DNA from 4 places in the Streptosporangium sp. NPDC002524 genome. Region 2 is predicted to be linked to each of the others. Evidence: riboswitches for the same ligand, from Rfam matches in the RefSeq annotation. Region 2 holds a riboswitch; each other region holds the start of a gene.

Region 1 (3,203 bases), on a different contig from region 2:
GAGCTGGACCCGATCCTGCTCTCGATCCCGCTCCAGCTCTTCGCCTACCACGCCGCCGTGGCGCTGGGCCGGGACGTCGACAAGCCGAGGAACCTGGCCAAGAGCGTCACGGTGGAGTGAACCCCGCTTCCTCTCGTGTCCCCGTCCCCGTCCCGTCCCCGTTCCCGTCTCCGGTCTGCCGGGGGCGGGGTACGCCTTCCGGGGCTCCTCTCCCGTGGAGACAGCCGCCCCCGATATCCGGATTTTTGGTGGTTTTTCCGGTGATCTGCGGCTGAGTGATGGACTGCCGGAAATTCCGGCATACCCCACTTCATCACGGAAAGTGATGGGTAGGTAACCTATGGAATAGGGGGTTCTTGGGGGAAGGGGCGCTTATGCGCCGTAGGGGGTTTTTCGCATTGGCGGCGGGGGCCGTGCTCGTCGCGGGGTGCGGCACGGACACCGGCCCCGATTCCGCGGTGAAGCGCCTGTTCCTCCTCGAATCGACCGCCGACGGCCACGGCTGGGACGGCATCGCGGGCAGGCTGGCGACCGTCCTGGTCCAGTCGGGGCTGGTGGGCACCGCGATGGCCGTCGAGCGGCAGGGGGCCCTGGGCTCCGCCCCGCGCGACGCGTTCGGCGTCTTCCGCGGCCCCTTCGCGCGCGAGGGCAGGCTGCTCGTCACCTCGATGCCGATGGTGGCCGCCGCGGAGATCGCCAACACCGCGGCCGTGGTGAACGCCGCCACCCCCATCGCCCGCCTGGCCGGAGACTGGGCGGTCCTGGTCGTCCCCTCCGGCTCCCCCCTGCGTACCTTCGAGGACTTCGTCACGCGGCTGCGGCACGACCCCGCGAAGCTGACGGTCGGCGGCCGGTCGGAGGGCGGCTCGGACCACGTGCTCTACGGCATGATCGGCAAGTGTCTCGGGGTGGACACCCGGCTGCTGGAGTACGCCGGATACCTCGCCCCCGAGGACGCCTCCGAGGCGCTCCACGTCGGCCGGGTGGCGGCCCTGCTGGGGTCGGCGCGCGCCCTGCGGCCCGAGATCGCCGCAGGCCGGCTGCGGCCCCTGGTGGTCTCCTCCGGTGGCCGGATCGACGGGATCGACGCCCCGACGCTCATGGAGGTCGACGTCCGGCTGGAGTACAGCGACTGGTGCGGCCTGCTGGGCCCCAAGGACATGAGCCCGGGGGACCGGGACGCCGCGATCGCCCTGTGTGACGGTATCGACGCCGCGCCGCGCTGGCGTGCCCTGTGCGCGTCCCACGGCTGGAGCCGGGTCTACCTCAGCGGCGACGAGTTCCGCCAGTGGCTCTCCACCGAGACGGCCCGCACGCGCGGCGTGCTGCACGAGCTCGGACTGTTGAAGTCCTCCGACACAACTTGTTGGGGTAGTTGCGTCAGACGCCCCTAGATGTAGGATCCTGCTCGTTGCTGGTTCGCCCCGCGAGGGGCGAGGCAAGAGGGAACCCGGTGAGATTCCGGGACTGCCCCGCAGCGGTGAACGGGAACGAAAGCCGTCATTGAGCACTGGGTGAGCCATGCCCGGGAAGCGACGGCCGGTAGGCGTGTGTGGTGCGCCCGTGAGTCCGAAGACCTGCCGGTGACGTGATTGTCCAGGGCCTCGTGGGAGGGCCCGCGGAACGAGGCGATCCGGCGTGCCCGGGATCGCTCGCGGACGCGTGCCCATCCGGCGGAGCCGTACGGGGAAGTCCGATCGAGCGAGGGGCACTACGTGACACAGGCATTGGCGGAGACCGCGACGGGTGGCGCGGCGGGGACCGCGACGGACGACGGCGACATCGGAGACGCGGAGAACGTCGCGGGTGCCGCGGGCACGGTGACGGCCGCGACGAGCGAGGGCGCCGTCGGGAACGCGGTGGCCGCGGCGGGCGGCGCCGGTGTCGGGGACGCGGTGGCCGTGACTGGCGGCGACGGTGTCGGGGGCGTGGCGACCTCGACGGGCGGCGACGGTGTCGGGGGCGTCGGGAGTTTGCTGGACGGGCGCAGGCTGGCGATCGACGAGGCCGCCGCACGGGTGATCACCGATCCCGCCAACTCCAGGGCCGCCGCCGCGATGCTGGCCGAGCTGATCGCCGACGAGGCCGCCGAGCACGGCGTCCGCGACTTCTCCGAGTCCGTCGCCGCGACCCACGAGGCGGGGCTGATCCAGGACGGGCTCGCGGAGTTCGTGGCCGCCCACGCCGGGGCGCTGGACGCGCTGGCCGATCCGGAGGCCGACGCCAGGTTCGAGTATTTCGGGCTGCGTACCGTCTACGACCGCTACCTGCTGCGCCACCCGCGGACCCGCAAGGTCCTGGAGCGCCCGCAGCACTTCTTCCTGCGGGTGGCCTGCGGCCTGTCCGAGACCGTCGAGGAGGCCGCCGAGCTGTACGCGCTCATGGCCACCCTGTCCTACCTGCCCAGCTCGCCCACGCTGTTCAACTCCGGCTCCCGCAGGCCCCAGCTCTCCTCGTGCTTCCTGCTCGACTCGCCCCGCGACGAGCTGGAGTCCATCTACGAGCGCTACGGGCAGGTCGCGCGGCTGTCGAAGTACGCGGGGGGCATCGGGATCTCCTGGACCAGGGTCCGCTCGCGGGGCTCGCTGATCCGGGGCACCAACGGCCACTCCAACGGCATCGTGCCCTGGCTGCGCACGCTCGACTCCAGCGTCGCCGCGGTCAATCAGGGAGGCCGCCGCAAGGGCGCGGCCTGCGTCTACCTGGAGCCCTGGCACGCCGACGTCGAGGAGTTCCTGGAGCTGCGCGACAACACCGGCGAGGAGGCCCGCCGCACGCACAACCTGAACCTGGCCAACTGGATCCCCGACGAGTTCATGCGCCGCGTCGAGGCCGACGGGGTCTGGTCGCTGTTCGACCCCAAGGACGTCCCGCACCTCACCGACCTGTACGGCGCCGCGTTCGACGACGCCTACCGGGCCGCCGAGGCCGAGGGCCGGTTCACCAGGCAGATCCCCGCCCGCACCCTGTACGGGCGGATGATGCGCACGCTCGCCCAGACCGGCAACGGCTGGATGACCTTCAAGGACGCGGCCAACCGGACCTCCAACCAGACGGCCAGGCCGGAGAACGTCATCCACCTGTCGAACCTCTGCACCGAGATCCTGGAGGTCACCGGCGACGCGGAGACCGCCGTCTGCAACCTCGGCTCGATCAACCTCGCCGCCCACCTGGCGGCGGAGGCCGGGGCGTCCGGAGAGGCC
Region 2 (3,203 bases):
ACCAGAGCGCGGCAGCGGTTGCGCGCCTGCGTGATGCCCTCATTCCCAACGAGCCCACCTCGGGACCTGTCCTCACGCATGCGTCGTTCGCCCGTGCCGTCACCCGTGCCCGGCGAGACTTCACCGCCGCCCGTTACGCCGATCTCGCTGGTGATCTCGCCGAGCTGATCCCTGTTGCCCGCGACGCGTCCGCCCCGGCTGATCTCGCCACAGCCGCACAGGTCTACCACCTGACGACCCGCACGCTGATCAAGCTGAGCGCCTCACCGTACGCGTGGGTGTCCGCCCATCAGGGCGAGCGGGCCGCGCACGCCAGCGGTGATCTCCAGGCCATAGGGGAAGCACGTCGAGACCTGGCCAGTCTTTTCCACCGGGCGATGGACTACGGCAAGGCCCGTGACATCACCGTGAGCACGGCGGAACTACTGCGCCCGCAACTGCCTTCCGCCTCTGCCTCTGCTTGGGGGTCGTACGGGGCGCTGATGTCTACCGGCGCCATCGCTGCAGCTCGGTTGGAAGACCGTGACAACGCCCTTGGCATGCTGGAAGAAGCCGAAGAGGCCGCACGACACGCGCCCAAGCTCGTGCTCAGCGCGGGCCATGTGGCCACCTACAAGATCGGTGTGTCCATCGTTCTTGGAGACGCCGGAACAGCCATCGAGCATGCCAGGGACATCGTTCCGGAAGAGATCCCGACCCTGGAACGTCGAGCCAGCTATTACACGGGCATCGCCGAGGCTTACACGCTCTGGGGGAAGACCGATCGCGCCGTGCGTGCGCTCCTGGTCGCCGAGAAGATCGCCCCTTCCGAGGTACGGCGGACCGGCCCCCGGCAGGTGATCACCGATCTGCTTCACCGGGACCGCCACGGCAAGCTCTCCGGTCTGCATGCTCTGGCGCGTCGCTCCGGTGTGACTTTGTGATCATTTTCTGAGTGACGAACTGGGTGGCACTTGAATAGCCGAACAGACCTATCAAGTCCGTACGATTCATTCGTCAGTCCCCCATGATCTTTATGAAGATGTCCGCTCCTTAGCGATCTGACGAGCGGTGGCGTTGCCGTGCCGGATCGGTCCAGAAGGGGGCGCCGTGTCGGTGGCTGCTTCCTGCGTAGCGTCGCTCGGACAGGGTGATCGTGATCTCTTCGGCAGGGCGGGTTATGCTCGTGGCGCGGTTGGTTCTCCCGGCACCGTTGCGGTGTTGGGAGTCGTAAGAGGGAACCCGGTGTGATTCCGGGGCTGCCCCGCAGCGGTGAGTGGGAACGAACGCCGTCATCGGCACTGGGTGTGTGTGCATCTGGGAAGCGACGGTCAGTAGGGGTTGTGTGTGATGCCCGCGAGTCCGAAGACCTGCCAGCCGCTCGTGCGCCGTCCGGTGTGCGGTGATCCGTGGCCTCGTGGGAGGGCCTGGGATGTGTTTTTCCCGTGGGTTCCTTCCGTGTGGCTGTGGGTCGGCATGGCATGAGCCGAGGGAAGGACGCCATGAGTCAGATCACCACGACCGTTTTGGGGTACCCGCGTATCGGGGGCCGTCGCGAGTTGAAGCGGGCGACGGAGGATTACTGGGCCGGGCGGGTCGACGCCGCCGGCTTGCAGGAGACGGCCGCCGGGTTGCGGCAAGGGGTGTGGCGGGAGTTGTCGGGGGCGGGGTTGGATGCGGTGCCGTCCAACACGTTCTCGTTGTATGACCACGTGCTGGACGCGATCGCGCTGGTGGGTGCGGTGCCCGAGCGGTTCGCCGGGGCCGCGGACCCGTACTTCGCGATGGCCCGGGGCGCCGAGGGGGTCGCGCCGCTGGAGATGACCAAGTGGTTCGACACCAACTACCACTACCTGGTTCCCGAGCTGGGCCCCGAGACCCGCTTCCGGCTCGACTGGAGCAAGCCGCTGGCCGAGCACGCCGAGGCGCGGCGGCTGGGGGTCGAGACCCGGCCGGTGCTGGTCGGGCCGCTGTCGTTCCTGCTGCTGGCCAAGTCCACCGAGCCGGGCTTCGAGCCGCTGCGGCTGCTGGACGGCCTGCTGGAGACGTACGCCGAGCTGCTGGAACGGCTCGCCGCGGCGGGGGTGGCCGAGGTGCAGCTGGACGAGCCGGTGCTCGCCGCCGACCGTACGGACGAGGAGCTGGCCGCGCTGCGCCGGGCCTACGTGCGGCTGGGTGAGCTGAGCAGCCGCCCCCGGCTGATGGTGGCCACCTACTTCGGCGAGATCGGGCCCGCGCTGGAGATCCTGGCCCGCAGCCCGGTCGAGGCCGTCGGCCTGGACTTCGTCTCGGCGCCCGGCAACCTGGAGGCGCTGGCCGCCGCCGGGGGGCTGCCCGGCAAGACCCTCGTCGCCGGGGTCGTCGACGGCCGCAACGTCTGGCGTACCGACACCGCGAAGGCGCTGGCGACCTGCGCCGCGCTGCTCGGCCTGAGCGACCGGCTGGTGGTGAGCACCTCCTGCTCGCTGCTGCACGTCCCGCTCGACCTGGACGCCGAGACCTCGCTGGACCCGCGGCTGCGCGAGCGGCTCGCCTTCGCCAGGCAGAAGGTCGACGAGGTCGTACGGATCGGCAGGGCGCTGAACGGCGAGGAGGTCGTCGCGGGGGAGCGGAGCGTCGAGCGGTTCCTCAACCCCCGGGTGCGAGCCCGGCTGGACGCCCTGGGCGAGGGCACCCCGCGCGCCCCGCACGCCGAGCGGCTCGCCGTGCAGAACGCCGACCTGGGCCTGCCGCCGCTGGCCACCACCACCATCGGCTCCTTCCCGCAGACCGGCGAGGTGCGCCAGGCCCGCGCCGCCGTGCGCTCGGGCGAGATCGACAGGGCCGGGTACGAGCGCAGGATGGAGGCCGAGATCGACCGCGTCATCGCGCTCCAGGAGGAGATCGGCCTGGACGTGCTGGTGCACGGGGAGCCCGAGCGCAACGACATGGTCCAGTACTTCGCCGAGATGCTGGAGGGCTACGCCGCCACCGAGCACGGCTGGGTGCAGTCGTACGGCAGCCGCTACGTCCGCCCGCCGATCCTGTTCGGCGACGTCTCCCGTCCCGAGCCGATGACGGTGCGCTGGGCCTCCTACGCGCAGTCGCGGACGAAGAAGCCGGTCAAGGGCATGCTCACCGGCCCGGTGACCATGCTGGCCTGGTCCTTCGTCCGCGACGACCAGCCGCTGGGCGAGACCGCCAGGCAGGTGGCGCTGGCGCTGCGCGACGAGACCCGCGATCTG
Region 3 (3,203 bases), on a different contig from region 2:
GCACCAGGTCAACGCGCGGCTGCCCCTCGGGGGCGGCCCCCAGCACGTGCAGGCCGTCGCGGATCTGGACGTCCTTGACCTCGCACAGCCAGCCGTCGATGTGCAGCAGGAAGTCGTCGAACTCGGCGTCGTGCGGGCGGTCGGCGATGCCGAGGTCGTGGTCGAGCCTGGCGGCCTGGATGAGCGTCCAGATCTGGGCGCGGATCGCGGGCAGCTTGGCCGGGTCCATCGCCGCGATGGAGGCGTGCTCGTCGAGGAGCTGCTCCAGCCTGGCCATGTCCCCGTAGCTGTCGGCGCGGGCCATCGGGGGCACGAGGTGGTCGACCAGGGTGGCGTGCGCGCGACGCTTGGCCTGGGTCCCCTCACCGGGGTCGTTGACGAGGAACGGGTAGATCAGCGGCAGGTCGCCGAGCGCGGCGTCCGGGCCGCAGGAGGCCGACAAGCCCGCCGACTTGCCGGGCAGCCACTCCAGGTTGCCGTGCTTGCCCACGTGGACCATCGCGTGCGCGCCGAAGCCGTCGGCCAGCCAGCGGTAGGCGGCCAGGTAGTGGTGGCTGGGCGGCAGGTCGGGGTCGTGGTAGATCGCGATGGGGTTCTCGCCGAAACCGCGCGGCGGCTGCACCATGACCACCACGTTGCCCGAGCGCAGCGCGGCCAGCACGATCTCGCCCTCCGGGTCGCGCGACCTGTCCACGAACAGCTCGCCGGGCGCCGGGCCCCAGTGCTCCTCCATCCGGGCGCGCAGGTCCGAGGGGAGGGTGGCGTACCACTCGGCGTACCGGCCCGCCGCGATGCGCACCGGGTTCCCGGCGAGCTGCTCCTCGGTGAGCCAGTCCTGGTCCTGCCCGCCCGCGGCGATCAGCGCGTGGATGAGCGCGTCGCCGTCCTGCCCGGTCACCCCGGGCAGCTCGTCCTCGGCGCCGATGTCGTACCCGCGCTCGCGCAGCGCGGCCAGCAGCCGCACCAGGCTGGCCGGGGTGTCCAGGCCGACGGCGTTGCCGATGCGGGCATGCTTGGTGGGGTACGCCGACAGCATCAGCACCAGCCGCCGCTCGGCGGGCGGGATGTGCCGCAGCGCGGCGTGCCGCACCGCGATACCCGCCACCCGCGAGGCCCGCTCGGGGTCGGCCACGTAGACGGTCAGCCCGTCCTCGTCGATCTCCTTGAAGGAGAACGGCACCGTGATGATCCGCCCGTCGAACTCGGGGATCGCGACCTGGGTGGCGGCGTCCAGCGGGGACAGGCCGTCGTCGTTCTCCGCCCAGGAGGCCCGGCTGCTCGTCAGGCACAGGCCCTGCAGGATCGGCACGTCCAGCTCGGCGAGCGCGCCGACGTCCCAGGCCTCGTCGTCCCCGCCCGCCGACGCGGTCGCCGGACGGGTGCCGCCCGCGGCGAGCACGGTCACCACCAGGGCGTCCACCGTACGCAGGACCTCCACCAGGCCGGGCTCGGCGGTGCGCAGGGAGGCGCAGTACACCGGCAGCGCCCGCGCGCCCGCGTCCTCGATCGCCGAGCAGAGCGCCTCGACGAAGGCCGTGTTGCCGGCCACGTGGTGGGCCCGGTAGTAGAGCACCCCGACGACGGGCCCGTCGTGCCCGTCCTGGTCGCGCGCCTCGCGCTCCAGCGTGCCCCACGTGGGGGTGGGCTCGGGCGCGGCGAACCCGTGGCCGGTGAGCAGCAGCGTGTCGGACAGGAAGTGGTGCAGCTCGGTCAGGTTGGCCGGGCCGCCGTGGGCGAGGTACGCGTGCGCCTCGGCGCAGACCCCGCCGGGCACGGTGGACAGCTCCATCAGCTCGGCGTCGGGCGCCTGCTCGCCACCGAGCACGACGACGGGCCGGGGACCGGCGAGCAGGGCGTCCAGCCCCTCCTCCCAGGCGCGGCGCCCGCCCAGCAGGCGTACCACGACCAGGTCGGCGCCCTCCAGCAGCGGCGGGAGGTCGGCTGCGGAGAGCCTGGCGGGGTTGCCGAGCCGGTAGCCGGCGCCGCTCGCGCGGGCGCTCAGCAGGTCGGTGTCGGAGGTCGAGAGCAGGAGGATCACGCGCCACACTCCAGGAGAGGCAGGGCGGTACGGCCCAGGGATGCCACGACGTGGCGGGGGAACGGCGATGTCACGGTGTCGCGGGGGAACGGCGAAGAGCGCACGGAGCTTCCTCCCTCGGGGTCCTCGCCCCGGGTCGTCGTCGGCCGCGACGGCTGGAGTCTCCTGGCTCCCGGATCGGTGCTCACCCCGGCCTTCCCGCCCGTCGTCGGACAGTGGCCCGGGTGGGGTTCGCTCCCCGGTTACAGTGGCGGGACCGCGCCGGAATCACACCGGCTTCCTCCCTTTGCCGTCGCCACCGATGACACTACGGCAGTCCGGTTCGTTGCAAGAAACTGGCGTTAACATCCTTCGAGTGTCCATTGCCGACTTTTCCGGACGATCGCGACTCGACGCGTGCCCCGGGGCGCTCCAGGTCCATGCCGCCGCGGACGGCGGCCTGGCCCGCGTCCGCGTGCCCGGTGGCCGTCTCACCCCTTCCCAGCTGCGCGAACTCGCCGACGCCGCGTCGACGTACGGCAGCGGCGTCATCGAGCTGACCTCCCGCGCGAACGTCCAGGTACGCGGCCTCGGCCCGGCGGATCCGGACGGCGACGCGGGGGGCGGTACGGGGAACAACGCGGAAAATGGCGCGGAGAACGGGTTCGCCGCGCGGATGGCGAGGGCGGGTCTGCTGCCCTCGGCGACGCACGAGCGGATCCGCAACATCCTCGCCTCCCCGCTGACCGGACTGACCGGTCTGGACGGGCCGACCGGACTGACTGAGCCAACCTGGTCTGCCGGATATACCGGGTCTACCGGGTCTACCGGGCTGAGCGCACCGGCCGAACCGGCTGACCCGAACAGGGCGAACGGACCAAGCAGACCGAACGGACCGAACAGGCTGAGCGGATCGAGCGGGCCGAGTGGCGCGGATGCTCCGGACGGCACGAACGTCCCGGGGTATCCGGGCCACCCACGCCGTTCAGGTCATCCGGACGGCGGCGGGATCGTCGACGTCACACCGCTGATCGGCGAGCTGGACCGGCGGCTGTGCGCCCGCCCCGCCCTCGCCGCCCTGCCGGGGCGGTTCATGTTCGCCCTCGACGACGGCCGGGGGGACGTGGCCGGACTGGGCGCGGACGCCGGGATCCTGCCCACGGGGCCGGACGAGGCCGCGCTGATC
Region 4 (3,203 bases), on a different contig from region 2:
CCTGCCGGGGGCGCGGGCGGCGAGCCAGCCTGACACCCGGGCGAGGAGCGCGGTGACCGGCTCCCCGCCGTGCGGCGCCGCGCCGGGGTCGCCGAGCCAGGAGGCGAGCGCCTCGGGTTCGGCGGCCTCGACCTCGCCGAGGGTCATCCCGCTCCAGCGGCCGTAGTCGCAGTCGGCCAGCAGCGGGTCGTGCTCGGCCCGCAGGCCGAGCGCCGCCGCGGTCTGGACGCAGCGCAGCTCGGGAGGGCAGGCCGCGGGCCCCGGGCCGAGGTCCCCCGCCATCTCCCCGGCCCGGCGCAGGCCGCGTTCGTCGAGTGGTTCGTCACCCGGGAACGCGGCCCGTACCGTCGCCGAGGTGGAGGCGTGGCAGACCAGGAGCAGGCGGGTGACCCCCGAGGGGGTCGTCACACCGGGCCGCGCCTGCGGGCGGCGAAGGCGAACAGCGCGCCGACACCGGCCCAGAAGACCACCTGGGTCCCTATGGAGGCGACCCTGAAGTCCCACAGGAGGTCGGCGGGGAAGCCCTGGGGCACCTCCGAGATCTCCGGCAGGAGGATCCAGGCCGCGACGACGGGGACCAGGAAGGTGGCGCCCGCCGACAGCCAGCGCACCCACGGTTCGCTCCGCGAGGCGTAGCGGTAGGCGGCGACGGCCGCGGCGACGGCGAGGATCCCGATGACCACCGCGACCAGGTAGAGCACGGTTCGCTGGTTGATGGTCTCCGGATCGCCGACGGCCGGAGGGTTGGCGGGATACTTCACGAAGGGGATGAGGACGACGGAGGTGAACGCGGCGGCGGCGAGCGTGACCGCGAGCACCGGTTCCGAGCGGGGTCCCGCCCGGCCTCGTACGGCCGCGTAGACGAGGGAGAACAGGCCCCCGATCGCCAGGCCGTACAGGCCGAGGGCGAGGAAGAGCCCGAAGCGCTGCCCGTCCCTGCTGACCAGCGCCTCCTCCTCGTCGTGGGAGTGGGCGGCGGTCCCGGTGTCGTCGTGTGTCCCGGCCGGGGCGGCGGCCGCGGCGGCCGCCTCCTCCAGCGCGATGGCCTGGTCGATGCGCGGTTCGCCGACGGTGTAGGCGAAGACGGCCGCGAGCAGCCCTGCGAGCAGTCCGACGACGAGACCCCGGACGATGAGTTTGGTGATCACCTGTGGCTCAGTGGCACGGTACGCCGAGCAGGTGACGCCCGTCGTGCATGAGTTCGTGCAGGTAGTTTCCCGCCTGGGAGATCGCTCCCTGGTCGAAGGTGACCAGGTAGGCGAGGAGCAGCAGCACCGGTACGGCGAGCAGCCAGCGGGTGAGCGAGGGCCATGGGATGGGCTGAACGTGCGGTGCCGAGATCTGGCTCACGGCCACCTCCTCCGGGATTTACGCGTCCCTTTTCGTAGGTCGGTGGCGGCCGAGTGTGACCTGGCTTCCGGCTCCGGGGAGCCGGTTACAGTGGCGCGACCGCACCGGAATCTCACCGGATTTCCCTCGCACCGCCACAAAACACCCGGAACGTATCCCGGTTCTCCGTCCCCCGTCAATCCAGGTGTCCGGTTTGCCGGGATCCGGCCCGCAAGGGATCCGGCCCGCAAGAGGCCCGGCCACCAAGGGATCCGGCCCGCAAGGGGTCCGGACGTCCGGACACCAAGAGGTCCGGGCGGCAAGGGATCCAGCCGGAAAGGGGTCAGGGCAGCGAAGGGTCCGGGCACGCCGAGGGGGGAGGTGGTCCGGGCCGGACCGCCTCCCCCCTCTCAGGACCTCTCAGGACCCCTCAGGCGCCTCTCGGGACCTCCCGGCGGCTCACTGCTCGCCGGTCAGCGCCGTCACCAGCTCCGCGGCGGTACGGCAGCGGTCGAACAGCTCCCCCACGTGGGCCTTGGTGCCGCGCAGCGGCTCAAGGGTGGGGACGCGCTGCAGCGACTCGCGGCCGGGGATGTCGAAGATGACCGAGTCCCAGGAGGCCGCGGCCACCGACTCGCTGTACTGGCTCAGGCATCGGCCGCGGAAGTAGGCCCGGGTGTCGTTGGGCGGCACCTCGACGGCCCGCTGGACCTCTTCCTCGGTGACCAGGCGCTGCATGCGGCCCCGGGCGACCAGGCGGTTGTAGAGCCCCCGGTCGGGCCGGATGTCGGAGTACTGGAGATCGACGAGCTGCAGGCGCGGGTGCGACCAGGGCAGGCCGTCACGCGTGCGGTAGCCCTCCAGGAGCTCCAGCTTGGCCACCCAGTCGAGCTCCCTGGACAGCTGCATCGGGTCCTCCGCCAGGCGGGTGAGGACCGACTCCCAGCGCTCCAGGATGTCCTTGGTGGGCTCGTCCAGGCCGTTGGCGCTGCGCTCCTCGGCGTACTTGCGGGCGAGCTCCAGATACTCCATCTGCAGCTGCACCGCCGTCAGCTTGCGGCCGTCGCGCATGGAGATCTCGTACTTGAGCGTGGGGTCGTGCGAGACCGCGCGCAGGGCCTGGACGGGGTTGTCCACGGCGAGGTCGCGGGTGAAGTAGTTGTCCTCGATCATGGCCAGGACGAGCGCGGTCGATCCCAGCTTCAGGTAGGTCGAGATCTCCGACATGTTGGCGTCGCCGATGATGACGTGCAGGCGGCGGTATTTCTCCGGGTCGGCGTGGGGCTCGTCCCGGGTGTTGATGATCGGCCGCTTGAGCGTCGTCTCCAGGCCCACCTCGACCTCGAAGAAGTCGGCCCGCTGGCTGATCTGGAAGCCCTCGCCCCGGGAGTCCTGGCCGATGCCGACCTTGCCCGCGCCGGTGACGACCTGCCGGGAGACGAAGAACGGCGTCAGGTGCCTGACGATGTCGGCGAACGAGGTGGCCCGGCGCATGAGGTAGTTCTCATGGCAGCCGTAGGAGGCGCCCTTGTTGTCGGTGTTGTTCTTGTAGAGCTGGATCGGGGCGTTGGCCGGCATCGCCGAGGCGCGGACCGCCGCGTCGTGCATCACCCGCTCGCCCGCCTTGTCCCAGATCACCGCCGCCCGGGGATTGGTGCACTCGGGCGTGGAGTATTCGGGGTGGGCGTGGTCGACGTACAGCCTGGCCCCGTTGGTGAGGATCACGTTCGCCAGGCCGAGGTCCTCGTCGGTCAGCTGGCTCTGGTCGGCCACCTCCCGCGCGAGGTCGAACCCCCGTGCGTCCCGCAGCGGGTTCTCCTCCTCGAAGTCCCATCGCGCGCGCCGCGCCCTGGCGGCCGAGGCCGCCAGATAGG

What was found. A riboswitch is a leader RNA that binds a small molecule or an ion and turns the genes downstream of it on or off. The one in region 2 is predicted to bind cobalamin.
Region 1: another riboswitch for cobalamin. It lies ahead of ABT053_RS01755 (ribonucleoside-diphosphate reductase subunit alpha); the one in region 2 lies ahead of metE (5-methyltetrahydropteroyltriglutamate--homocysteine S-methyltransferase).
Region 3: another riboswitch for cobalamin. It lies ahead of cobN (cobaltochelatase subunit CobN); the one in region 2 lies ahead of metE (5-methyltetrahydropteroyltriglutamate--homocysteine S-methyltransferase).
Region 4: another riboswitch for cobalamin. It lies ahead of ABT053_RS06170 (CbtB domain-containing protein); the one in region 2 lies ahead of metE (5-methyltetrahydropteroyltriglutamate--homocysteine S-methyltransferase).

What each region holds. Positions count from the first base shown of each region.
Region 1 covers NZ_JBEOWK010000001.1:427,308-430,510, reverse strand. Annotated here, with positions in the region: gene glmS (glutamine--fructose-6-phosphate transaminase (isomerizing)) at 1-120, shown strand, start outside; gene ABT053_RS01760 (tripartite tricarboxylate transporter substrate-binding protein) at 459-1,394, shown strand; cobalamin riboswitch at 1,399-1,599, shown strand; gene ABT053_RS01755 (ribonucleoside-diphosphate reductase subunit alpha) at 1,716-3,203, shown strand, end outside.
Region 2 covers NZ_JBEOWK010000032.1:52,597-55,799, reverse strand. Annotated here, with positions in the region: gene ABT053_RS37670 (helix-turn-helix domain-containing protein) at 1-923, shown strand, start outside; cobalamin riboswitch at 1,159-1,371, shown strand; gene metE (5-methyltetrahydropteroyltriglutamate--homocysteine S-methyltransferase) at 1,482-3,203, shown strand, end outside.
Region 3 covers NZ_JBEOWK010000035.1:40,242-43,444, forward strand. Annotated here, with positions in the region: gene cobN (cobaltochelatase subunit CobN) at 1-2,038, opposite strand, end outside; cobalamin riboswitch at 2,175-2,347, opposite strand; gene ABT053_RS38750 (ferredoxin-like domain-containing protein) at 2,394-3,203, shown strand, end outside.
Region 4 covers NZ_JBEOWK010000003.1:272,893-276,095, forward strand. Annotated here, with positions in the region: gene ABT053_RS06160 (histidine phosphatase family protein) at 1-408, opposite strand, end outside; gene ABT053_RS06165 (CbtA family protein) at 405-1,148, opposite strand; gene ABT053_RS06170 (CbtB domain-containing protein) at 1,156-1,350, opposite strand; adenosylcobalamin (AdoCbl) riboswitch at 1,368-1,501, opposite strand; gene dop (depupylase/deamidase Dop) at 1,789-3,203, opposite strand, start outside.